DNA from 4 places in the Streptomyces sp. NPDC050509 genome. Region 1 is predicted to be linked to each of the others. Evidence: riboswitches for the same ligand, from Rfam matches in the RefSeq annotation. Region 1 holds a riboswitch; each other region holds the start of a gene.

Region 1 (5,748 bases):
CATCGGTCAGGTCACCGGCAGGTGCCTTGAAGGAAATGGTGGCGTAGGCCGTGGAGCCGTCCTCGCTGACGGCCTTCGCCTGGAAGGGGTTCACCGCACCGGCCACCTGTGGGCCATCGGCGGCCTCGTCGACCAGATCCTCGATCGCGCCCTTGTTCTCGGCGGCGGTGACCTTCTCCCCGCTCGGCGCGATGAACACGATCCGGGCGCTCGCCCCGTCGGCCCCCGTGCCGGGGAACCGCTCGTCCAGGAGGTCGAACGCCTTCTGGGACTCGATGCCCGGCATCGCGAACCCGTCGTCGGGCGAGGCCGGGGCCTTCATGGCGGCGAAGCCGACAGCGGCCAGGACGGCTATCCAGAGGAAGGTGACGCACCATCGCCACCGGAAGGCGATGCGGCCCACGTGATACAGAAAAGTTGCCATGACGGTGAGAAAGCCTCCACAACGGCGGTACAAGACAGGGGAAGAGAGGCTTTCTTCGTCCGCGTCGGCCGGGGGCCGGGACGGTGTGCCTCATTGATCTCCACGATCCCGTCCGGCCGGCTCCGCCACGAGGGAGCACCCTCCCGAACCAGGGGTGTAGCCAGCTACACCCCCCAGGCGATCCTTGGCGTTCTGCCCCTTCTCCTGGCGCGGGTGGGGATCAGCCGCTGTCTTCGGCCGTCCTGAGCCTCGTGCGCTTCACGTGATCGCGGCCGGCGCACCGCCCATGTCCGTTCCAGGAACGGGTGAAGCCCATCTGATAGGCGACCACGACGGGCTGGGCCCGGTCGCGCGTGCCCAGCTTGGTCATGATGCGGTTGACATGCGTCTTCGCGGTGTGGGGCGACACATGGAGCTGTTTCGCGATGTCGTCGTTGGACAGCCCGGCGGCGACGAGGCCGAGCACCTCGCGTTCGCGTTCGGTGAGGCGGTCCGTTCCGGGCGGTGCCGGACGCAACACGGGCTCGGGTCTGGTCAGGTAGTGGGCGATGAGCGCTCTGGTGGCCTTGGGCGACAGCAGTTCCTCGCGATGGTCTCCCGTGCGATCAGGTCGGCGGCCCGGTTGCCCGTACCCCGGTACGTCCTGGAGGGCGGGGCGGTCAGGGCGCCGCGTTCAGCAGGTCGAGCGCGCTGTGCTGGCGTGCCGCGTCCGTCGTGTCGAGGGGTCCGTTCCAGCGCAGCCCGTACTGGCCGAGAGGATTGCGGTCACGGGCGTACGCGGCGTCCGCCTGCCTGGACAGATACGCCGTGTACGGGTGGTCGGCGAGCGCCGCGTTGAGCTTGCCGAGCCCGCGGACGTGCGCGCCCTTGAAGGACGGGCCGTCGGCCCCGCAGTCACCGCCCTCGCACGGGTCGCGCAGGATGCCGCCGGTGTTCAGGGACGAGGAGGTGGTGGCCGCGTCGGCGATCTGTCGTGCCGTGGTGAGGAGCGCGGCGTCCTGGGTGGCTCGGTTCAGCTCCGTGAGCGCTCCGAGCAGCACACCCTGGTTGTACGACCAGACGGCGGCGCCGTTGTTACGGCAGGTGGACAGATCGATGCCGTCGTTCACCAGGCGCGAACTGTTGACCATCCCGGTCCCCTGGAACCACGACCAGCCGGCGCGGGCCCGGCCCAGATAGGCGGTGTCGCCGGGGATGCGGTTGTGCAGTGCCGCGTTGAGCTGGATGTAGAGGGAGTTGGCGATGGCGTTCTTGTAGGTCTTCGCGGTGCTCCACCACACACCGCCGCCGCAGACGCCGTCCCAGTACGAGGCCATGTGATCGGCGTCCGCGCGTGCGGTGTTCAGATAGCGGCTGTCACCGGTCGCGTCGTACGCGGCGATCCAGGCCAGCCCCCACCACCCGGTGTCGTCGATGTAGTCGTTGCGGAACTGGCCTCCCTGTGCGTTCAGTTGGCGATCGTAGGTGTTGGCGATGGCGTAGCGGTAGCTGGGCATCCCCGAAACGCGGATGTTGTCGATGACCGCGGTGAGCGCGTTGGCCGAGTTCCACCAGCCGGTGGTGTCGAACAGCCCGGTGCCGTTGTTGTAGAACTGCATCTGCGCCGTGGCCGCGGCCGTCCGGCGGTCCCACGCGTTCCAGGTCGTACGCGCCCAGGGTGTGCAGGCGATGTCCGTACGGTCGCCGGCCTTTCCGCAGGCGCGCAGCGCGCCGACCCCGTTGGTGTTCCAGTCGTCCACGTTGTACATGAGGGTGCGCCGGCCGCGCTGTCCGGCGGGCACGGTGGTGGCGCCGAGGCGGCTGCCGGAGCTCCAGGTGCGCCCGCCGTCGAAGGACCGGTCGAGCCAGACCTCGTCGCCGGGGCTGCCGTTGTCCGTCGAGGCCCAGCCCATCGCGTCCTGGTCGTCGAAGTGGAGGACGATCGAGCGGGAGAAGAGGGTGGTGGAGACGGGGCGACGGTCCTGCGGTGAGAGCGCGGGGTCGCGCGCGTCGCAGTACGTGTTGCAGATGGCCGCGGTCGGGGCGGCGCCCACGGCCGCGGCCGGGGCCACGGCTTGTGGGTTCAGGGCAGCGAGAAGCGCCACGGCGAGCAGTGCCACCAGATGACGCATCCGGACTGACAACGTTATCGACATGAGCGTCTCCGGGATCGACGAGATGGCTGAGAGCGCTCCCGGAACGTATGGCAATGGCGTGCCCACGTCAATGCGTCCTGAGCTTCCTCGCCTTCCGTCCCCCGGTGACGTGGGCCCTTCCGTTGGAGGGGACCAGGCCGGCGGGTGGGGCGACGGCCTTACCGGTCAGGCGCTCGGGAGGACTTGCCGCCGTCCGGCTCTGTTGTCACTCGGGCAGGAAGGTCACCTGGGGCGCCCCCGTGCGCGGATGGACGGTGACCACGCCCGTGACCTGGTACACGTCGGCCAGGAGTCGGGGTGTGAGGACTTCGGCGGGTGGGCCGCAGGCCACGCATCAGCCACAGGAAGAACGGCCCGCCGCACAGCGCGGTGAGTACGCCGACCGGATGCCGACCAGGGTCGCCGTCAGCGGCAGGACGACGAACCGCTTGTTCCTCACCGCGGGTACGTCGGCGAGGACGGGCTGGACGAGCGGGAACTTCTTCCTCTGCTCGACGCTCCCGGAGCCGGCCTAGTCGTAGAGGGCGATGACCTCGGGCCGACACTCGTCGACCTGCTCCCAGGAGACGTCGCCGAAGACGTCGTCCAGGTCGGCGAAGATTCCCCTTTCCGTACATGGCGTACGGATGAGGACGAACCGCCGGTCACAGTGGCGGGACCGTGCCGGACTCGCACCGGCTTCCTGGTTCCCGTCGCGGCGATGACCAGGCGATATTACGTTCCTTCGGGGGCCGGCAAAGTGCCCCCTTGCTGACAGCGGGGAGAAGGGGGTGGAAGGATGGCCGGAGCAACAAGGCGACGGCGGTCCGAGGAAGCCGGTGGAAATCCGGCGCGGTCCCGCCACTGTGATCGGCGAGCGAGCCCCGCACACGACCACTGCCCGCACAGGGCGGGAAGGCGCGGAGCGAGCCGTGACCCGAGAGCCAGGAGACTCACGCGGTCGCCTCCTCGACGGACCACCGGGGCGGATCTCCCCGGAAGAGAGGAACGATGCGGCATGTCCGCCGACACCGCCCCGCCCGGCCGCGAACCGGTTCCCTGCCGAGTTGTCGTGTGCCGTGACTGCTGCTGCGGCAGCCCGAAGATACCCGGCGTCGACCACGCCGCCCAGACCGCGCGTCTGCGGGCCCAGGTGCCGGTACGGGTCTCCGCCTGCCTGGACGTCTGCGAACAGGCCAACGTCATCGTCGTCCAGCCCTCCGCCGAGGGCCGCGCCGCCGGTGCCCGGCCCGTCTGGCTGGGGCTGGTCAACGATCCGGACGCGACCGAGGACATCGCCGCCTGGGCACGTGCCGGCGGGCCGGGTGTCGCACCTCGGCCGGACATACTCGACCTCTACACCATCACGCCCCCGCGACGGCGTACGGTCTCCTGACCAAACGGACGGAGAGCCGCACGGAGAGCCGGACGGAGGGACAGGAACCGTGGACGACGCCCGTGCCCCCGCCGGGCCGCGCATGCCCCGACCTTACGTTCCGCCGCCGGAGCTGCTGCCTCTACTACCGCGCGCCGAACGGTTCGACGTGCGGAGACCGCGGACTTGCCGACCTTCGGGGCAAGATGAAACTCAAGGTCCAGGACCTGGGGAGCCGTTCCAACGCCTCTCGCCCCGGTGTCGACAGGAAGATCGTCACGCGGAACCGGCGGCGGAAGGGGCTCGTCCCGCAACTGAAGTGCTGAAGTGCTGAAGTGCTGAAGTGCTGAAGTGCTGAAGTGCTGAAGTGCTGAAGTGCTGAAGTGCTGAAGTGCTGAAGTGCTGAAGAGCGGCACAGATCTACGGGATCTTGATGCGGACAGCTCCGCGCCCCGGAAACACCCGTCCCGAAGACCGTCGGGACAAGCAGGCGCCTCCGGGGCCTGAGGGGCGCTGAGGCCGGCCGAGGAACGGCGGGGCCGGCCTCCGGTGCGCCAGGGTCAGCCGGCGGTGCGGTGGCGGCGTCCGCGAGTGGCGGCCAGGAGCGCGGCGCCCGCGGCGAGCGCCGCGCCGCTCGCCCAGAGGGCGGCCGCCGCGCCGCCGGTGCCGGTGGCGGCCAGCATGCCCGGGGCGCCCGGGGTGCCCGGGTTGACAGGGGTGCCCGGGGCAACCGGGGCGGTCCGGGGTGCACTGATGGTCTGGGTGTGTGGCTGCTTGCCGTTTCCGCCGGCGGCGCCGTCCGGGCCGGGCGCCCCGCCGCTGCCCCCGCCGTTCTTCACCCGCACCGTGAACTGGGCGGTGTTGTTGGCCTGGTGGGTGTCGAACGTCAGCTCCCCGCCGTTCACCGACATGGTGCGCATCGTGGCGCGGGTGGTGGCCGGTGCGTCCTCGGTGACGCGCAGCGTGAACGGCAGGTCCACGGCCTGGCCCACGGCGAACGGCGAGCGGGTCGCGCACATGTACTGCGGGGCTCCGGGGCGGGGTTCGTCCGTTCCGAGGTCGGTCCAGAGGCGGCAGCGTTCGGGGACCTTCACCGCCGTGGTGCCCTCGGGAATGTCGACCAGCAGCCCGATCTGGTCGTCGGAGGTGAGGAGGTCGAAGGTGGCGGGCCCGTCGTTGCGGAGCTTCGCCGTCAGCGTCACCTCCGTGCCGGGGCCGGCCTCGGCGGTGACGGAGTCGCCGGTGACAGCGAGATCGGCGGTGTTGGCGGCGTTGATCTTCCACATCCCCTGTTCCGTCACGGTGCCGGGCGGGGGCGCTTCGCCGTCCGGCACCAGCGTGAGCACAGGTGCTTCGCCGCTCGGGCCGGAGCTCCTGGTTCCGCCGTCGCGCGGGTCCGCGGTGGTGGGGGCGGTGCCGGTCAGCGGCTTCACCCGGTAGTCCAGGAACTCGAAGAGCGCCGTCCCCTTGACATCGAGGCCCACGGAGGTCGACAGCCGGTAGCGCTTGCCCGGTTCGACCGGTGTGCCGACCCGGCACACGGCGGAGTCCAGCGTCCGCCCATGACCGGAGGGCAGGTCGTCGGTCGTGCCGTAGGCGCAGTTGGCGAACCGCGGTGCGAAGCCGAGGCCCTGGGTGGTGGTCAGCTTCAGTTCCACGCCGGACGCCGGGAGCGAGCCCATGTTGGCGACGGTGATGGGTGCTTCGAGCGAAGTGCCGGGCTCCGCACCGTCCTTCTGCGGCAGCCGGTTGACGACCAGTTCCACGGTGCCGACGGTGACCTGCACGGTGAGGGAGGCGATCGTCGCGTTGGAGGACGTCGCGGTGAGCCGGGC
Region 2 (5,748 bases), on a different contig from region 1:
GGCCCTTGTTCCCGGGTCTTCGTTCCCGGGCCCTCGGCCCCGCGTCACGCCGCCGCGTCGCCGAACTCGCGTACCGCGTCGTCGACGATCGCCGCCAGGCGGGCGTGGTGGGCGCCGCGCCAGTAGACCCGTCCGCAGGCCGCGCAGCGGGCGAAGACGTCGTAGCCGCGCTGGGTGCCGTGCTGGAGCTGTTCCTGGACGGACTCCTTGTCCGCAGGGCCCAGTTCGCCGTTGCAGGCGGTGCAGCGGGTCCAGGGCGCGAGGACGGGGGCGAAGCGCTGGAGCACGTCCCTGAGCTGGTCGTCCGGGCGGTCGCTGTAGATGTACGCGCCGGCCCAGATCTCGCGGCGGCGCAGCAGTCCGCGGTCGCGGGAGAGCATCACCCGGCTTTCGGCGGCGGAGAGCGTGGCCAGGGCCGGGTCGCCCAGGTCCTCGCTCTCGTACGCCGCGTCGACGCCCAGCAGCCGCAGCCGGCGCGCGAGGGTGCCGAGGTGGACGTCGAGGAGGAAGCGCAGGGGCGCGCCGGGCACGGTCTGCGGCCGGGGCACGGACCGTACGTCCACGGACTCGCCCGCGGCCGGGATGTGCGAGAAGGGCACCTCGCGGCCGTCGACCAGCAGCGGTCCCGCCTCGGTGAGCGGGATGCCGAGGGATTCGACGGCGTGGCCGAGGGTGGACGAGCCGTCGGTGCGCAGGGCCGTACGTCCCGCACGGCGCTCGGCCGCGACGAAGAGGCGCAGTTCGGGGGCGATGGCGATCTGGATCTCCGGTCCGTTCACGCCGTCAGGATGCCACCGCGCGACCGGGCGGGCCAGGCATTTCCCGGCCGTGCGGGGGAGAGAGGAGGAGCCCCTGTTCGTACACCCGCGTCCCGTCCCGGGTCTGGTGCCGGAAGCCGCCGCGTCAGCGGGCGTACGCCGTGGGCGGGACCCCTACCGTCGCGGTGAAGTCCCGGACGAGGTGCGCCTGGTCGCTGTAGCCGAGGTCGGCGGCGAGCGCGGGCCAGTCGACGGCGCCCGACTCCGCGCGCTCCAGGGCCTCGTGGATGCGGTAGCGCAGGATGACCCACTTGGGGCCCACGCCCACGTACGCGGCGAAGAGGCGTTGCAGCGAGCGCGCCGAGACGCCCTCCTCCTCGGTGAGGCGGGCGACGCGCCGGATCGTACGGTCCGTCCTGATCCGGTCGACGAGGGCCATGGCGTGCAGGGCCTGCGGGTCGGGGCGCGGTGCGAGGCCCAGCAGGTGGGTGTCGAGCGCGGCCACCCGCGCGTCCTCGTCGTCCGGGTCCAGGATCGCCGCGATGTCCGCGTCCGCCGTGGGCAGGACGTCGGCGACCGGGACCCGGCGCCCCGTCCACTCCGCGACGGGCCGGTGCGGCGCGAAGGGCCGGAAGCCGCCCGGCCGGAACTGGACCCCGCACACCCGGCCGCGGCCCGCCAGCTTCTGCGTGAACAGCTCCAGGCCGACGCCCGCGACCTCCCCGTGCGGGGCGAGGGTGCCGGAGCGCTGGAACACCACGTTCACCGAGGGGTGCGGCACCACGTGGGAGACGTACGGCTGCTCCAGGTCCCAGTCGATCAGCCAGTAGTGCTCCAGATACGGCCGCAGCGCCGGAGCGGGCTCGCGGCGGCGGAACCGTACGCGCGCGAAGAGTCCGGGGGCGTCGACGATGCCCCGGGTGTCACGCCGTGGACCAGCCATGGCCGGATCCTATGTCGCGTTTGTTCACGTGTCGCGTTTGTTCAAGACGCACGGTCCGGCCGTCCCTACGGTCGGAGCCATGAGCGACAAGACCGGCATCGACAAGACCGACACCAAGAGGGACACCAAGATCAGCGCGCTGTTGCGGGTGGCCGCGGACCGTGCCCTCCCCGTCGTCCGTGGCATCGGCGACGACCAGCTCGGCGCGCCGACGCCGTGCGCCGAATACGACGTGCACGCCCTCGCGGACCATCTCTTCCAGGTCGTCGTGAACTTCCAGGCGCTCGCCGCGAAGCGGGACGCCGACTTCGGCGCCGCCCCCGAGCATCTCGCGGGGCAGTGGCGTGAGCGGTTCGCCGCGGAGACGGTGCGGCTCGTCGACGCCTGGGACGCGCCGGGCGCCGAGGAGGGCACGTCGGGGGCGATGGGGCTGCCGGCCAGGACGGTCGGCTCGATGGTGCTCGGGGACCTGACGGTGCACGCGTGGGATCTGGCGCGGGCGACGGGGCAGCCGTACGAGCCGGACGCGTCGCTCGTCGGGGTGCTGGTCGCGGAGTTCGGGGCGCTGGCGCCGACGGCCCGGAAGATGGGGGTGTTCGGGGAGCCGGTGGCGGTGGCGGAGGACGCCGCCGCGTTCGACGTACTGCTGGCGCTGACCGGACGCGACCCCTACTGGACGTCGCCGCGAGGCTGAGGGTTCGGCGTCCGTAAGGCGGGCACACGGTCGACGAGTACCACTTTCGCACTTTCGGCAGTAATGGGCGAAGAGGAGGGGACATGGAGATATCCGGCATTTTCGTCGCCATCGTCGTCGGCATCGTCATCGGTGTGCTCGGACGGCTCGTGGTGCCCGGGCGCCAGCGCATCGGGATGCTGTGGACCATCGCCGTGGGTATCGTCGCGGCGCTGGTCGGTACGTTCGTCGCGGCGGCGTTCGGCGTCGCGGACACCAGGGGCTTCGACTGGATCGAGCTGGTCATCCAGGTCGGCCTGGCGGCCGTGGGTGTGGCCGCGCTGGACCGCGCCAAGGGCCGCGGCTGACCCCCGGAGCCGCTGCCCCCCGGAGCCGCTGACCCCCGGATCCGCTGAGCCTCAGATCGGCTGACCTTCGGATCGGTCGGCCCTCAGGTCCGCCGGCCCTCAGATCTCCTGTCCGGACTCCTCGCCGGTGAGCGGGCCGCCGGTGAGCGGACGGCCGCCGAGCAGGTTCCAGCGGCCGTCCCGCCCGGTGAGTTCGGTGACGGTCAGCGGCCGTACGTCGAACCGCCAGAACGCCCCGGCGGGCGCGCCGAGGGCGTGGACGGCGGCGGCGCGGACGAGGTCCGGTTCGGTCACGGCGACCACCCGGGGCGTGCCGGGGTCCAGCGCGTCGAGCCACCGGCCGACGCGGGCGTACAGCGCGAGCAGGGACTCCCCGCCGTGCGGCGCGGCGGCCGGGTCGGTGAGCCAGGTGCTCACCGACCGCGGTTCCTCGGCGGCGACCTCGTCGAGGGTCCTGCCCTGCCAGCGGCCCATCGCCCACGGCGCGAGGTCGGTCAGCGGCCGGGCGTCCAGGCCGAGCAGGCCGGCGGTCGTACGGCAGCGGGGCGAGGGCGAGACGTACACGGCGGACGGGCGGGCGGTACGGAGGAAGTCCTCCCGTACGGCTTCGGTCCGACGCACCCCGGCGGCGTCCACCGCGCTCCCCGGCCCGGTCCCGGGGGTGCCGGGCGCCTCCGGTTGCTCGGGTTCCTGGGGTTCCTCGCCGAAGCGGGCCGCGCGCAGGGCCGGTCCCATGGCGGGTGAGATGAGCAGGACGCGGATCGTCATGACAAGGCCCCCTTGGCCCGTCTGCCGGTTCGCGGTACCTTCACGTCGATATCCACGACGGCGAGACGGAAGTCCGGTGAGATTCCGGCACGGTCGCGCCACTGTATGCCGGGTGCCGGCCGCGTCACCACGCGGCGGGGGTCCGGTGAGTCAGACCCGAAGGCCGTCGTTCGAGCTCCATGCAACGGGACGCGAGTTCCCCAAGGAGGATGTGCCATGGCTCAGTCCATAGCGCCCACGACCACGGCCGTTTCGCCCACCTCGTCCACCGCCGCCGTTCCGGCTCCGCTTCCGCTGCGCGCCGTTCTGCCGTGGGCGGTCTTCGTCGGCACCCTGATGCTGGTGCTGCTCTACTTCGTCGGCGCCGAGCAGGGCGCGACGTCGGTGATCTCCGGTGCCGGTGTGCACGAGTGGGTGCACGACGGCCGTCATCTCCTCGGCTTCCCCTGCCACTGACCTGACGGCGACCACGGAGCACGGAGATAACGGAGATATACGCGCATGCATGCCTCCACCGTCAGAAACCTCCTGGTCCGCGGCATGGTCGCGGGCGTGCTGGCAGGGCTTCTCGCCTTCACGCTGGCCTATTTCGCGGGTGAGCCGTCCGTACGGGACTCCATCGCGCAGGAGGAGGCCCGGTCCGCCCCGGCGCATCAGCACGGCGCGGCGGGGGACTCCGCCGCGGCCGAGGAGGAAGAGGAGGAACTGGTCAGCAGGCCGGTCCAGTCGACGTTCGGGCTCGCCACCGGCGTGCTGGTGTACGGGGTGGCCCTGGGCGGTATCGCCTCGCTGGTCTTCGCCGTGAGCCTGGGCAGGATCGGCCGGTTCGGTCCGCGGGCGACCGCCGCGCTGGTCGCGGGGGCCGCCTTCACCACCGTCTATCTGGTGCCGTTCCTGAAGTATCCGGCGGCGCCGCCCGCCGTCGGCAGCCCGGACACCATCGGGAAACGCACCACGCTGTTCTTCCTGATGATCCTGCTCAGCGTGTTGCTGGCGGTCGCCGCCGTCATCGCGGGCAGACGGCTGGCGCCGCGGCTCGGCAACTGGAACGCGTCGCTCGTCGCGGGAGGCGGTTACGTGGCCGCCGTGGCCCTCGCGTGTCTGGTGCTGCCCGCCAACACCGACGCCGTTCCCGCGTCCTTCCCCGCCGCGCTGCTGTGGGAGTTCCGGCTCGCGTCGCTCGGTGTGCAGGCGCTGCTGTGGACGGCCTTCGGGCTGATCTTCGGGGCGCTGGCCGAGAAGGCGCTCCGGCCGCGGACGGATCCCGCTTCGGCTTCTGCTTCGGCTTCGTCTTCCGCTTCGGCTTCCGAAGGGGTCGGCGCGGGGGCCGTGGGGGAGGTCAGTCGCTGACGCCCACCACGTGGCGGACCGTCTCCGGCGCCGCCATGAAGTCCAGCATGGCGCGGGCGACGTCCGCGCGGGAGACGGTACGGGCGCTGCTGGCGGGCATCGCGCCACCGGGTCCCGGAGCACTTGTCGCGGGGCCCGTCGCGGGGCCAGGGGTGGGCGGACAGTAGAGTGCGAGGTCGGTCTTCTCCCAGTTCAGAGGTGTACGGCAGTGAGTGTCCCGCCCCCTGATGCGCCATCGCCCCCGTCCCCGCCCGGCATGCCGGTGACCGTGGTCGGGATCGGCGCTGACGGCTGGGCCGGGCTCTCCGGCGACGCCAGGGACGCCCTGCGCGGCGCGGACGTGGTGATCGGCGGCGGCCGGCAGCTCGGCCTGCTGCCGCAGAGCGAGTGCGCGGGGGAGCGGGTGGCGTGGCCGTCCCCGCTGCGCCCCGCCGTGCCCGGCCTGCTCGCCGCGCACGCCGGGCGCCGTATCGCGGTGCTGGCCAGCGGGGATCCGATGTTCTACGGGATCGGGCGGGCGCTCGGCGAGGTCGTCGGCGCCGCCGCGCTGCGGGTGGTGCCGCATCCGTCGTCCGTCTCGTACGCCTGCGGCAGGCTCGGCTGGCCGGTGGAGGACACGGAGGTCGTCACGCTCGTCGGCCGTCCCGCCGACCGGCTCACCGCCGCGCTGCACGACGGCCGCCGGGTGCTGGTGCTCAGCGCGGGGGCCGCGACGCCGGCCGAGGTGGCGGAGCTGCTCCGGGCGCGCGGCTACGGGCCGAGCCCGATGCACGTACTCGAACAGCTCGGGTCGGACCGGGAGCGGCACCTCACCGCCACCGCCGACGCGTGGGACGAGCCCGCCGGTGACCCGCTCAACGTCGTGGCGGTCGACTGCCGCCGCGCGCC
Region 3 (5,748 bases), on a different contig from region 1:
GACAAGACCCGGGCCACCCCGGCCGAACGGCTCGACAACGGGGTCGACTTCCACCCCACCGACCGGCGCGTGCTCTTCGGCCACCACTTCGCGGCCATCGCGGGCGCCGGGCCCCTGGTCGGCCCCGTACTCGCCGCGCAGATGGGGTATCTGCCCGGCACCATCTGGATCGTCGCGGGCGTCATCTTCGCCGGCGCCGTCCAGGACATGGTGACGCTGTTCTTCTCCACCCGCCGTGACGGCCGTTCCCTCGGCCAGATCGCCCGGGACGAGATCGGCCCCTTCGGCGGCGCCGCCGCGCTGATAGCCGTCTTCATGATCATGATCATCCTGCTGGCCGTGCTGGCACTGGTCATCGTCAACGCGCTGGCGCACTCGCCGTGGGGCGTCTTCTCCATCGCGATGACCATCCCGATCGCCCTCTTCATGGGCGTGTACCTGCGGGTGCTGCGCCCCGGGCGGGTCACCGAGGTCTCGCTCATCGGGGTGGCGCTGCTGCTGCTCGCCATCGTGGCGGGCGGCTGGGTCGCCGAGTCCTCGCTCGCCGACACCTTCACGCTGGAAGCCGGCACCCTGGTCATCTGGATGATCGCGTACGGCTTCCTCGCCTCCGTACTCCCGGTGTGGATGCTGCTGGCGCCGCGCGACTACCTGTCGACCTTCATGAAGGTCGGCACGATCGTGCTGCTGGCGCTGGGCGTGGCCATCGCGCTCCCGACGCTGAAGATGGACGCCGTCACCGAGTTCGCGAGCCGCGGTGACGGCCCGGTCTTCGCCGGGTCCATGTTCCCGTTCGTCTTCATCACCATCGCGTGCGGCGCGCTCTCGGGCTTCCACTCCCTGATCTCCTCGGGCACGACGCCGAAGATGGTCCAGAAGGAGACGCAGATCCGGATGATCGGTTACGGCGCGATGCTGACCGAGTCGTTCGTCGCGATCATGGCGCTGATCGCCGCCTGCATCATCGACCCGGGCCTGTACTTCGCGGTCAACTCCCCGGCCGGTGTCATCGGCGGTACGGTCGACTCCGCGTCGCAGGCGGTCGCCAACCTCGGCTTCACCATCTCGCCCGACCAACTCGCCCAGGCGGCGAAGGACGTCGAGGAGACCAGCCTGCTGTCGCGTACCGGCGGCGCGCCGACCTTCGCCCTCGGCATGGCGGAGATCTTCTCGTCCGTCGTCGGCGGCACCGCCATGAAGGCGTTCTGGTACCACTTCGCGATCATGTTCGAGGCGCTGTTCATCCTCACCACGGTCGACGCGGGGACCCGCGTCGGGCGCTTCATGCTCCAGGACATGCTCGGCAACGTGTACAAGCCGATGCGCCAGGTGAGCTGGAAGCCGGGCGTCTGGTTCGCCAGCGCGGTCGTGGTCGGCGGCTGGGGCTACTTCCTCTGGGTCGGCGTCCATGACCCGCTGGGCGGCATCAACCAGCTCTTCCCGCTCTTCGGCATCGCCAACCAGCTCCTGGCGGCCGTGGCGCTCGCCGTCTGCACCACGCTCCTGGTCAAGTCCGGCCGCCTGAAGTGGGCCTGGGTGACAGCCGTACCGCTCGCCTGGGACGCGGCCGTCACCCTCACCGCGAGCTGGCAGAAGATCTTCTCGGGCGACCCGAGGGTGGGATTCTTCACCCAGCGCGACGTGTACCAGTCGGCCATCGACCGGGGCGAGGTGCTGGCCCCGGCCAAGACCATGGACGACATGCACACCGTCGTCACCAACTCCACGGTGGACGGGGTGCTCTCGGCCCTCTTCGCGGTCCTCATCCTCGTGGTCATCGCGGACGCGGGACGGGTCTGCTTCAAGGCGATCCGCGATCCGGAGTCGGTCCGGCTGGTGGAGACCCCGTACACCGAGTCCAGGATCGTCGCCCCGGCCGGCATGATCCCCACCAAGGAGGAGAAGGCGGAGCTGGCCGCCGCCGAGGCCACGGCGCGGGAGAGCGTCCCGGCGGGGACGGGCCCGGCATGACCTGGCCCCGGAGCCGGGCGGAGCGGGTACGGCACGTGGCCCGGCGGGTCCGCTGGTACGTGCGGGAGTTCACCGGCGAGTCGGCGTACGAGCGCTACGTGGCCCACGCCACCGCCGGTGACCCGGCCGGCCAGGTCATGACCCGCCGCGCCTTCGAACGCAGCCGCACGGACGCCCGTGAGGCCGACCCGCGCGAGGGGTTCCGCTGCTGCTGAGCGCCGGCCGAACGCTCGCCGAGCCCTTACCGAGCGCTCGCCGAGCCCGCCGCTGAACTCGTACCGCGGCGACGCACGACACAACATCTGGGGGGTGGCGCACCGCGCGCCCCCCAGATGTATGCTCGACCTCGCTGTCGACGCAGGGGAATCCGGTGTGAATCCGGAACTGTCCCGCAACGGTGTACTGTGGCGCGCTTTGTCGTGCCCTCCAGTCCGAACACCTGCCGGCAGTGCGTCCGGCTCGACCGAACCGGACGCCCAGACGTCCGGGCCTCGCGGTTGGGCCGGTGGACGCGGCGCGGTGTGCCTCCCCGCAAGGGCATGGGTACGTCCGTGCGCGCGGACCCGTGCCTCCTCGTGGCCCAGAGCCGAGCGAGGGAGAGCACCACGTGACCATCGCGCCAGCGGATCCGGTTTCAGTTGTCTCGGAGGCAGAGTCCGAGCACGGGGCGGCGCCCGCCGCCGGGCAGGCCGACGCCCCCGGCACCGCGCTGCTGCGGACCCTGACCGAGCTGACCGCCGATCTGCCCGACGCCGACCCGGGCAGGATCGCCGCCGCCGCACTGCGTGGCCGCAACGCCCGTTCGGACGAGGCCGAGCTGCGCGAGCTGGCCACGGAGGCGGCGGCCGGACAGATCTCCGAGGACCCGGTCTACTCCCGTCTCGCCGCCCGGCTGCTCACCCGTACGATCGCCGACGAGGCGGCGTCCCAGGGCGCCGTGTCGTTCTCCGCGTCCATCGCCGTCGGGCAGCGCGAGGGCCTGATCGCGGACCGTACGGCCGCCTTCGTGACGCGCCACGCAGACCGGCTCGACGCGCTGATCGACCAGGACGCCGACGACCGCTTCGGCTACTTCGGGCTGCGTACGCTCTACAGCCGCTACCTGCTCCGGCATCCGCTCACCCGTCAGGTGATCGAGACGCCCCAGTACTTCATGCTGCGGGTCGCCGCCGGTCTCGCCGAGGACGAGAGCGCGCACGCGCTGGAAGAGGTCGCCGCGCTCTACCGGCTGATGAGCCGGCTGGACTACCTCCCCTCCTCCCCCACGCTCTTCAACTCCGGCACCCGCCACCCGCAGATGTCGTCCTGCTACCTGCTGGACTCGCCGCTGGACGAGCTGGACTCGATCTACGACCGCTACCACCAGGTGGCGCGGCTCTCGAAGCACGCGGGCGGGATCGGGCTCTCGTACTCCCGTATCCGTTCGCGCGGTTCACTGATCCGGGGGACAAACGGCCACTCCAACGGCATCGTCCCGTTCCTGCGGACCCTCGACTCCTCCGTCGCGGCCGTCAACCAGGGCGGCCGGCGCAAGGGCGCCGCCTGCGTCTACCTGGAGACCTGGCACGCCGACCTGGAGGAGTTCCTCGAACTGCGGGACAACACGGGCGAGGACGCGCGCCGTACGCACAACCTCAACCTCGCGCACTGGATCCCCGACGAGTTCATGCGGCGGGTCGAGTCGGACGGCGTGTGGTCGCTGTTCTCGCCGGTGGACGTGCCGGAGCTGGTCGACCTGTGGGGCGACGCGTTCGACACCGCGTACCGCAAGGCGGAGGCCGACGGTCTCGCCCGCAGGACCATCAAGGCCCGTGAGCTGTACGGCCGGATGATGCGCACCCTCGCGCAGACCGGCAACGGCTGGATGACCTTCAAGGACGCGTCGAACCGTACGGCGAACCAGACCGCCGAGCCCGGCCACACCGTCCACTCCTCCAACCTCTGCACGGAGATCCTGGAGGTCACGGACGACGGCGAGACGGCCGTCTGCAACCTCGGCTCGGTCAACCTGGGCGCGTTCGTGGACGCGGCCACCGGCGAGATCGACTGGGAGCGGCTGGACGAGACCGTCGTCACGGCCGTGACCTTCCTCGACCGGGTCGTGGACATCAACTTCTACCCGACCGAGCAGGCGGGCCGCTCCAACGCCAAGTGGCGCCCGGTGGGCCTGGGCGCGATGGGCCTCCAGGACGTCTTCTTCAAGAAGCGGCTGCCCTTCGACTCCCCCGAGGCCGCCGCGCTCTCCACCCGGATCGCCGAGCGGATCATGCTCGCGGCGTACGAGGCGTCCTGCGCCCTCGCCGAGCGCGACGGCCCGCTCCCCGCCTGGTCGAAGACGCGGGCCGCGCGCGGGGTGCTCCACCCCGACCACTACGACGTGGAGCTGAACTGGCCGGAGCGCTGGGCGGCGCTGCGCGCCCGGGTGGCGAAGACCGGCATGCGCAACTCGCTCCTCCTCGCCATCGCGCCGACGGCGACCATCGCGTCGATCGCGGGTGTGTACGAGTGCATCGAGCCGCAGGTTTCGAACCTGTTCAAACGCGAGACGCTCTCAGGGGAGTTCCTCCAGGTCAACTCCTACCTGGTGGACGAGTTGAAGCGGCTCGGCGTCTGGGACGCGCAGACGCGCGAGGCGCTGCGCGAGTCGAGCGGCTCGGTGGCGGGCTTCACCTGGATCCCGGCGGAGGTACGGGAGCTGTTCCGTACGGCCTGGGAGATCCCGCAGCGCGGACTGATCGACATGGCGGCGGCGCGTACACCGTTCCTGGACCAGAGCCAGTCCCTGAACCTGTTCCTGGAGACGCCGACCATCGGGAAGCTCAGCTCGATGTACGCGTACGCCTGGAAGAAGGGGCTGAAGACGACGTACTACCTGCGGTCCCGCCCGGCGACCCGGATCGCGCGGGCGGCCGGCGGGCAGTCGGCGCCGGCCCCCGCAGCCGCCCCCACCCCCATCCCCGTACAGGCGACCCCGACCGACGAGGCGATCGCCTGCTCCCTGGAAAACCCCGAGTCCTGCGAGGCCTGCCAGTAATGACGTCCACCGAATCAGCGCGGAAGAACCTCCTGGACCCGGGCTTCGAGCTGACGCTCCGCCCCATGCGCTACCCGGACTTCTACGAGCGCTACCGCGACGCGATCAAGAACACCTGGACGGTGGAGGAGGTCGACCTCCACTCCGACGTCGCCGACCTCGCCAAGCTGTCCCCCGGCGAGCAGCACATGATCGGCCGGCTGGTCGCGTTCTTCGCGACGGGCGACTCGATCGTCTCGAACAACCTGGTGCTCACGCTCTACAAGCACATCAACTCCCCGGAGGCGCGGCTCTATCTCTCGCGCCAGCTCTTCGAGGAGGCCGTGCACGTCCAGTTCTATCTGACCCTGCTGGACACGTACCTCCCGGACCCGGAGGACCGCGCGGCGGCCTTCGACGCGGTCGAGGAGATCCCGTCGATCCGCGAGAAGGCGCAGTTCTGCTTCCGCTGGATGGACTCGGTGGAGAAGATCGACCGCCTGGACTCGCAGGCGGACCGGCGCCGCTTCCTGCTGAATCTGATCTGCTTCGCGGCGTGCATCGAGGGCCTGTTCTTCTACGGGGCGTTCGCGTACGTCTACTGGTTCCGCTCGCGCGGCCTGCTGCACGGCCTGGCCACCGGCACGAACTGGGTCTTCCGTGACGAGACCATGCACATGAACTTCGCCTTCGAGGTCGTGGACACGGTCCGCAAGGAGGAGCCGGAGCTGTTCGACGACGCGCTCCGGCAGCAGGTCACGGAC
Region 4 (5,748 bases), on a different contig from region 1:
CGGCCTGGTGCGGGTGAGCGTGGTGACGGACGGCCCGGCCTCGGCGCTGGCGGAGATCCCGGAGTTCGCCGAGCGCGGGGTGCGGGTCCGTACCGTACGCAGCGAGGGGCTGCTGCTGGTGGAGGCGTCCTGCACCCTCGACGCCCCGGCGGGGAGTACGGCCCCGGCGGACGGCACGGAGGATGGCACGGCAGACGGCGTGGCGGCCGGCGCGGAGGACGCGCTCGCCGCTGTCCCGGCCGGCCGGGGTCACAGCTCGTCCAGCGATGTCAGCCCGTCCTGAATGGCCCGCGCGACCAGGTTCGCCTTGGTCGTCGCGGGCCGGCCCGCGTTGGCGTACTTGATCCGTACCCGCTCCAGATAGGTGTTCACCGTACGGACCGAGAGCCCCAGGCTCGCCCCGACCATCGCCTTGGACTCCGACTGGAACCACTCCAGCAGCACCTCCACCTCGCGCGGGGTCAGCGCGGGCCGCCCCTTGCGCGCGTCGCTGCCGAACGCCCCGGCCAGCGCGGGCGGTGTGTACGGGCGGCAGTCGGCCGCGGCGAGGGTCGCCGCCATGAGGTGCCGTTCCCCCTCGGCCTTGGTGAGGTAGGTGAACGCACCCAGGTCCAGGCAGGTCAGGGCGGTCTCCTGGCTGTCCTGCATGGTGTAGACGATCACCTGCCGCTCCCGGGCGACGAGTTGCCGCAGCTCGGGGTAGGCGGGCACCCCGTGGGCGAGCTGGAGGTCGAGCACCACCACATCCGCGTCCCGGCCGGGACCGCTCGTCGCCACCGACAGATCGGGCCCCTTGGCGGTCACCGCGATCGGCCGCTCCGACGCCGCGTACCAGGACTCGATGCCCGCGAGGACCACGGGATGGTCGTCGATCAGGGCGACGCTCACGGGCGCGGTTTCCGGCATGCCCCATTGTCCGCCGCCCCGGAGCGCCGCAGGGCGGAAAGCGCCGGAAAGTGCCGCAGTGGGGCGGAAAATCGCCTGTGATAGCTTGCCGAGGCCAGTCGAACCCATGTACGTGGGTCAGGGAATCCGGTGCGAATCCGGAGCTGACGCGCAGCGGTGAGGGCGACGGGCGGGGCATCGGCCACTGGACGGCAGTCCGGGAAGGCGCTTCCGTCCGGATGACCCCGAGTCCGAAGACCTGCTGGCGGCCTCCGTCCGCGTCCCGTGGCGGGGGAGCACCGTACGACCGGGCTCCGCGCATGGGCCCTCGACGCAGAGGAACGACTCCGTGCCGATCGCACGCCTTGCCCGCCGTACCGCTCTTGTCCTCGCCGCGGGCACCTTGCTGCTGACCGGCTGCGGCGGAGGGGGAACGAGCACCGCTCAGGACGGCGCTTCCGGGTCGGACTCAGGGGCCGGTTCCGGTTCCGGCAAGGCCGCCGGTTACCCCCGTACCGTCACCAACTGCGGTCAGAAGGTACGGATCGACGCTCCGCCCGAGCACGCCGTCTCGCTCAACCAGGGCACCACGGAGGTCATGCTCTCCCTCGGCCTCGGCGACCGGATGGCCGGCACCGCCACCTGGACCGACCCGCTGCCGAAGAGCCTGGAGAAGGAGAACGCCAAGGTCGAGCGGCTGGCGGACAACAACCCCTCCTTCGAGAAGGTCCTGGACGCCGAGCCCGACTTCGTCGCCTCCTCCTTCGAATCCACCCTGGGCAGGGGCGGCGTGGCCACGCGCGCGCAGTTCGAGAAGCTGGGCGTGCCGACGTACGTCTCCCCGTCCGACTGCGCCAAGGACAACAGCGGCGACACCGACGGATCGCGCGCGACACCGCTGACGATGGAGGACATCTACGGCGAGATCCGCGATCTGGCCACGGTGTTCGACGTCGAGGACCGTGGCGACCGGCTCATCGCCGAGCTGAAGGGCCGGATGAGCGAGGCGGTCGCCGGGATCGACGCGAAGAAGGCGAAGGACACCACCTTCCTCTACTGGTTCGCCAACTCCGAGGCCCCCTACATGGGCGGCTGCTGCGGCGCGCCCGGCATCATCACGAACGCCGTCGGCGCGAAGAACGTCTTCGACTCCACCCATGACGAGTGGCCCCAGATCAACTGGGAGACGGTCGCCGACCGCGACCCCGACTTCCTCGTCATCGGTGATCTCTCGCGCAGGTCGGAGACGGCCGAGACGGCGGCGAAGAAGATCGAGTTCCTGGAGACCAACTTGGTCACCAGGAACATGGACGCGGTGAAGCACCAGCGGTACGTCCGGCTCAGCGGCCAGGCGATGAACCCGAGCATCCGCACCGTGGAGGGCGTCGAGCGGGTGGCGGCGGCGCTGCGCGCGTACGCGCCCGCCGCGTGACGACCACGGAGCGGCCCACGACCACGGAACAGGCGTCGCGCACGTCCGCCGCGACGGAGAGCGCGGCCCCGCCCCCCGCCGGCCGGTTCCGCCGGGTCCGGGCGGCGGCCTGGGCCCGCCCCGTGGGCTGGGCCTGCGCCCTCGCCCTGCTCGCGCTCTCCGTCGCCGTGGCGATCACCATCGGGCCCGCGGACATCCGCGTCGGCGACGTCTGGTCGGTCGTCGCCGCGCATCTCGGCTGGGGGGAGTCGCACCTCACCCCGATCCGCGACGGCATCGTCTGGAACCTGCGGCTGCCACGTACCCTGCTCGCCGCCGTGTGCGGCGCCGGGCTCGCGGTGTGCGGCGCGATCATGCAGTCCCTGCTGCGCAACCCGCTCGCCGACCCCTTCGTCCTCGGCGTCTCCTCGGGGGCGTCCACCGGCGCGGTCCTGGTGGTCGTGCTCGGGGCCGGGGGAGGGGCGCTGTCCATCTCGGGCGGGGCGTTCCTCGGCGCGCTGTGCTCGTTCGCGATGGTGCTGGTGCTCAGTCACACGCTCGGCGGGACGACGGACCGGGTGGTGCTCTCCGGGGTCGCCGCGATGCAGCTCTTCTCCGCCCTCACCTCCTTCGTCGTGATGACGGCCGCCGACGCGGAGACCACCCGCGGGGTGCTGTTCTGGCTGCTCGGCTCGCTCAGCGGCGCCGGCTGGACCGACGTCCAGGTCTGCGGCGCCGTCCTCGTGGTGGCGCTGGTGGTGTGCGGCGGGTACGCGCGCACGCTCGACGCGTTCGCCTTCGGGCAGGACGCGGCAGGACACCTCGGCGTCTCCGTGGCCCGTACGCGCCTCGTGCTGCTCTGCGTCACCGCGCTGCTGACGGCCGCGCTGGTCTCCTCGGCGGGCGCGATCGGCTTCGTCGGGCTCGTCCTGCCGCACGCCGCCCGCGCCCTGGTCGGCCCGGGGCACAGCCGGCTGCTGCCGGTCACCGCGCTGGCCGGGGCGGTCTTCCTGGTGTGGGTCGACACCCTGGCCCGTACGGTGCTCGACCCGCAGGAGGTACCGGTCGGCGTGGTGACGTCGCTCATCGGGGTACCGGCGTTCGTCCTGGTCCTCCATCGCACCCGGAGGACAGGATGACGACGACCGACCCGATGACGACGACCGCGCCACCGGGCCTCCGCGCCGACCGGGTCTCCCGTACCGCCGGGGGCCGCCTCATCCTCGACGGGGTCTCCCTCGCGCCCGCGGCCGGTTCCACGGTGGGGCTGCTGGGCCCGAACGGCTCGGGCAAGTCCACCCTGCTGCGGCTGCTCTCCGGTGTCCTCGCCCCCACCGCCGGCGTCGTCACCCTGGACGGCAGGACGCTGGGCGAGGTGGGCCGCCGCGCGGTCGCGCGCCGGGTCGCCGTGGTCGAGCAGCAGACCGACACGCAGGTCGAGCTGAGCGTCCGCGAGGTCGTACGGCTCGGCCGCGTCCCGCACCGCCGGGCCTGGTCGGCGCCGTCCGCCGAGGACGACACCGCCGTACGGACGGCCCTGGAGCGCAGCGGACTGACGGAGCGCGCCGAGCAGTCCTGGCACACCCTGTCGGGCGGCGAGCGCCAGCGTGTCCAGATCGCCCGCGCCCTCGCCCAGGACCCCCGCGAACTGCTCCTGGACGAGCCGACCAACCACCTCGACATCCAGCACCAACTGGAGCTGCTGAACCTGGTCGCCACGCTCCCGGTCACCACCGTCATCGCCCTGCACGACCTGAACCTCGCCGCGATGTACTGCGACGAGGTGGTGGTCCTGCGCGAGGGCCGCGCGGTGGCGGGCGGCGCCCCGGGCGATGTCATCACCGAGGAACTGATCGCGGACGTCTACCGCGTACGGGCGGCGGTCACCCGGGACGCCGCCGGGGGCCGCCCCCATGTGCGGTTCCTCGGTACGGTGCCGCGGGACTGAAGCCCCCCGCGACTGAGGCACCCCGCGGCTGAAGGGCCCCGCATCTGAGGGCCCCGTGCCCGGGTGACGGTCCGGCCAGGCTTATTGCATATGATGCGCAAGTGCCGAACTACCGCATTCGAACCGCGACCCCCGAGGACGCCGACGCCGCCCGCGTGGTGATGCTCGACACCGTTTACCACGACTTCCGTTCGGGGTATGTGCCGCGCTGGCACGGCGACATCATCGACATAGAGGCCGCCTACCTCACCCCCGCGCGCCACACCCTGCTGGTCGCCGTGGAAGAGAGCGGTAGTGAGGGGGGAGGCGGTGCGGGGACGGTCGTCGCCACCGCGGCCCTCGACTCCCGGGGTCCGGCGCATCCGCCCAACCCCCGCTGGCTCGCGGAGCGTTACCCCTCCGGGGAGACCGCTCAGCTCCGCCGGGTGTACGTACGTCCCGCCCACCGCCGCCAGGGGCTCGCCCGCGCGCTCGTGCGCGAGCTGCTGGACTTCGCCGCGGCGGACGGCGGCTACTCCTCGGTCTATCTGCACACCGATCCGGCGGTCACCGGCGCCGAGCCGTTCTGGCGGTCGCTCGGGAAAGTGGTGTGCGACGAGCGGGAGGGTGCGGAGGGGGTCCCCGGCGCCCCCGGTGGCACGGGGAGCGTCGTTCACTTCGAAGTCCCCATGGTCTGACGCGGAGCCCTCGCGACCGCCCGCCCCTGGTGAAAACGATTGTCATGTAATCTTTCGTTCGCCCTGTCCCGAAGGGCCCGCACAAAGCTGCTCATCGCGTAGAGAACGAGGACCATGCGCCCTGCCCACCGCCGCCGTCCGGTCACCGGTCTGCTGCTCGTACCCCTGCTCGCCCCGCTGCTCACCGGCTGCTTCGCCGCCGACGGCGGCTCCACCGGCGCGCCGGGCTCCGGCGGCTCGTCCGACGGCGCGCGGCTGCGGATCGCCCTGGCCTTCCCGCCGTCCGAGAACCTCTCCCCGTACGGCGCCGACGCCACCCTCCTCAGCCGGCTCGGCGTCACCGAGGGGCTGACCAGGCTGGACGGCAACGGCGCGGCCTCGCCCGCCCTCGCCGAGTCCTGGCACCGCGAGAACGGCCGCAGTTGGCTCTTCACCCTGCGCGACGCGACCTTCCAGGACGGGGCGCCCGTCACCGCCGACGCGGTCGCCGCCGCCCTCACCCACGCCACGGAAGCCACCCCCCTGCCCACCGCGCTCGCGGGCGTGAAGCTCACCGCCCGGGCCTCCGGCGACCGTACGGTCCGCGTCACCACCGCGACCGCCGACCCCGTACTGCCGCTGCGGCTGGCCGGACCGAGCCTGGCCGTCCTCTCCCCGAAGGCGTACGGGAAGCAGGCGGACGGGAAGCAGGCGGAGACGGCCGGGAAGGCGGAAGGGACCGGGAAGAAGCAGGCCGGGAAGGGGAGCGCCCCCGACCCGGTCGGCCATGCCACAGGCCCGTTCACCCTCACCAAGGTCAACGGCTCCGCCTCCGCCACCCTCGACCG

What was found. Region 1 has a riboswitch for cobalamin ahead of ACIBJC_RS06760 ((2Fe-2S) ferredoxin domain-containing protein). Riboswitches for the same ligand answer to the same signal wherever they lie in the genome.
Region 2: linked by a shared signal. The riboswitch ahead of ACIBJC_RS09365 (CbtB-domain containing protein) and the one ahead of ACIBJC_RS06760 ((2Fe-2S) ferredoxin domain-containing protein) in region 1 are both predicted to bind cobalamin.
Region 3: linked by a shared signal. The riboswitch ahead of ACIBJC_RS16550 (ribonucleoside-diphosphate reductase subunit alpha) and the one ahead of ACIBJC_RS06760 ((2Fe-2S) ferredoxin domain-containing protein) in region 1 are both predicted to bind cobalamin.
Region 4: linked by a shared signal. The riboswitch ahead of ACIBJC_RS17355 (ABC transporter substrate-binding protein) and the one ahead of ACIBJC_RS06760 ((2Fe-2S) ferredoxin domain-containing protein) in region 1 are both predicted to bind cobalamin.

What each region holds. Positions count from the first base shown of each region.
Region 1 covers NZ_JBITHL010000002.1:320,401-326,148, forward strand. The annotation lists gene ACIBJC_RS06735 (MMPL family transporter) at 1-424, opposite strand, end outside; gene ACIBJC_RS06740 (response regulator transcription factor) at 645-944, opposite strand; gene ACIBJC_RS06745 (glycoside hydrolase family 76 protein) at 1,084-2,559, opposite strand; partial or broken gene ACIBJC_RS06750 (histidinol phosphatase) at 2,765-2,890, opposite strand; gene ACIBJC_RS06755 (hypothetical protein) at 2,859-3,074, shown strand; cobalamin riboswitch at 3,107-3,242, opposite strand; cobalamin riboswitch at 3,368-3,493, shown strand; gene ACIBJC_RS06760 ((2Fe-2S) ferredoxin domain-containing protein) at 3,557-3,934, shown strand; partial or broken gene ACIBJC_RS06765 ((2Fe-2S)-binding protein) at 4,021-4,104, shown strand; gene ACIBJC_RS06770 (hypothetical protein) at 4,474-5,748, opposite strand, start outside.
Region 2 covers NZ_JBITHL010000003.1:48,556-54,303, forward strand. The annotation lists gene ACIBJC_RS09340 (Mut7-C RNAse domain-containing protein) at 45-779, opposite strand; gene ACIBJC_RS09345 (DUF6597 domain-containing transcriptional factor) at 904-1,701, opposite strand; gene ACIBJC_RS09350 (TIGR03086 family metal-binding protein) at 1,781-2,395, shown strand; gene ACIBJC_RS09355 (GlsB/YeaQ/YmgE family stress response membrane protein) at 2,479-2,742, shown strand; gene ACIBJC_RS09360 (histidine phosphatase family protein) at 2,842-3,510, opposite strand; cobalamin riboswitch at 3,532-3,689, shown strand; gene ACIBJC_RS09365 (CbtB-domain containing protein) at 3,727-3,966, shown strand; gene ACIBJC_RS09370 (CbtA family protein) at 4,012-4,860, shown strand; gene cbiE (precorrin-6y C5,15-methyltransferase (decarboxylating) subunit CbiE) at 5,117-5,748, shown strand, end outside.
Region 3 covers NZ_JBITHL010000005.1:233,359-239,106, reverse strand. The annotation lists gene ACIBJC_RS16560 (carbon starvation CstA family protein) at 1-1,971, shown strand, start outside; gene ACIBJC_RS16555 (YbdD/YjiX family protein) at 1,968-2,186, shown strand; cobalamin riboswitch at 2,291-2,433, shown strand; gene ACIBJC_RS16550 (ribonucleoside-diphosphate reductase subunit alpha) at 2,579-5,005, shown strand; gene ACIBJC_RS16545 (ribonucleotide-diphosphate reductase subunit beta) at 5,005-5,748, shown strand, end outside.
Region 4 covers NZ_JBITHL010000005.1:408,642-414,389, forward strand. The annotation lists gene ACIBJC_RS17345 (hypothetical protein) at 1-283, shown strand, start outside; gene ACIBJC_RS17350 (DNA-binding response regulator) at 250-906, opposite strand; cobalamin riboswitch at 985-1,167, shown strand; gene ACIBJC_RS17355 (ABC transporter substrate-binding protein) at 1,235-2,317, shown strand; gene ACIBJC_RS17360 (FecCD family ABC transporter permease) at 2,314-3,435, shown strand; gene ACIBJC_RS17365 (ABC transporter ATP-binding protein) at 3,432-4,244, shown strand; gene ACIBJC_RS17370 (GNAT family N-acetyltransferase) at 4,346-4,921, shown strand; gene ACIBJC_RS17375 (ABC transporter substrate-binding protein) at 5,036-5,748, shown strand, end outside.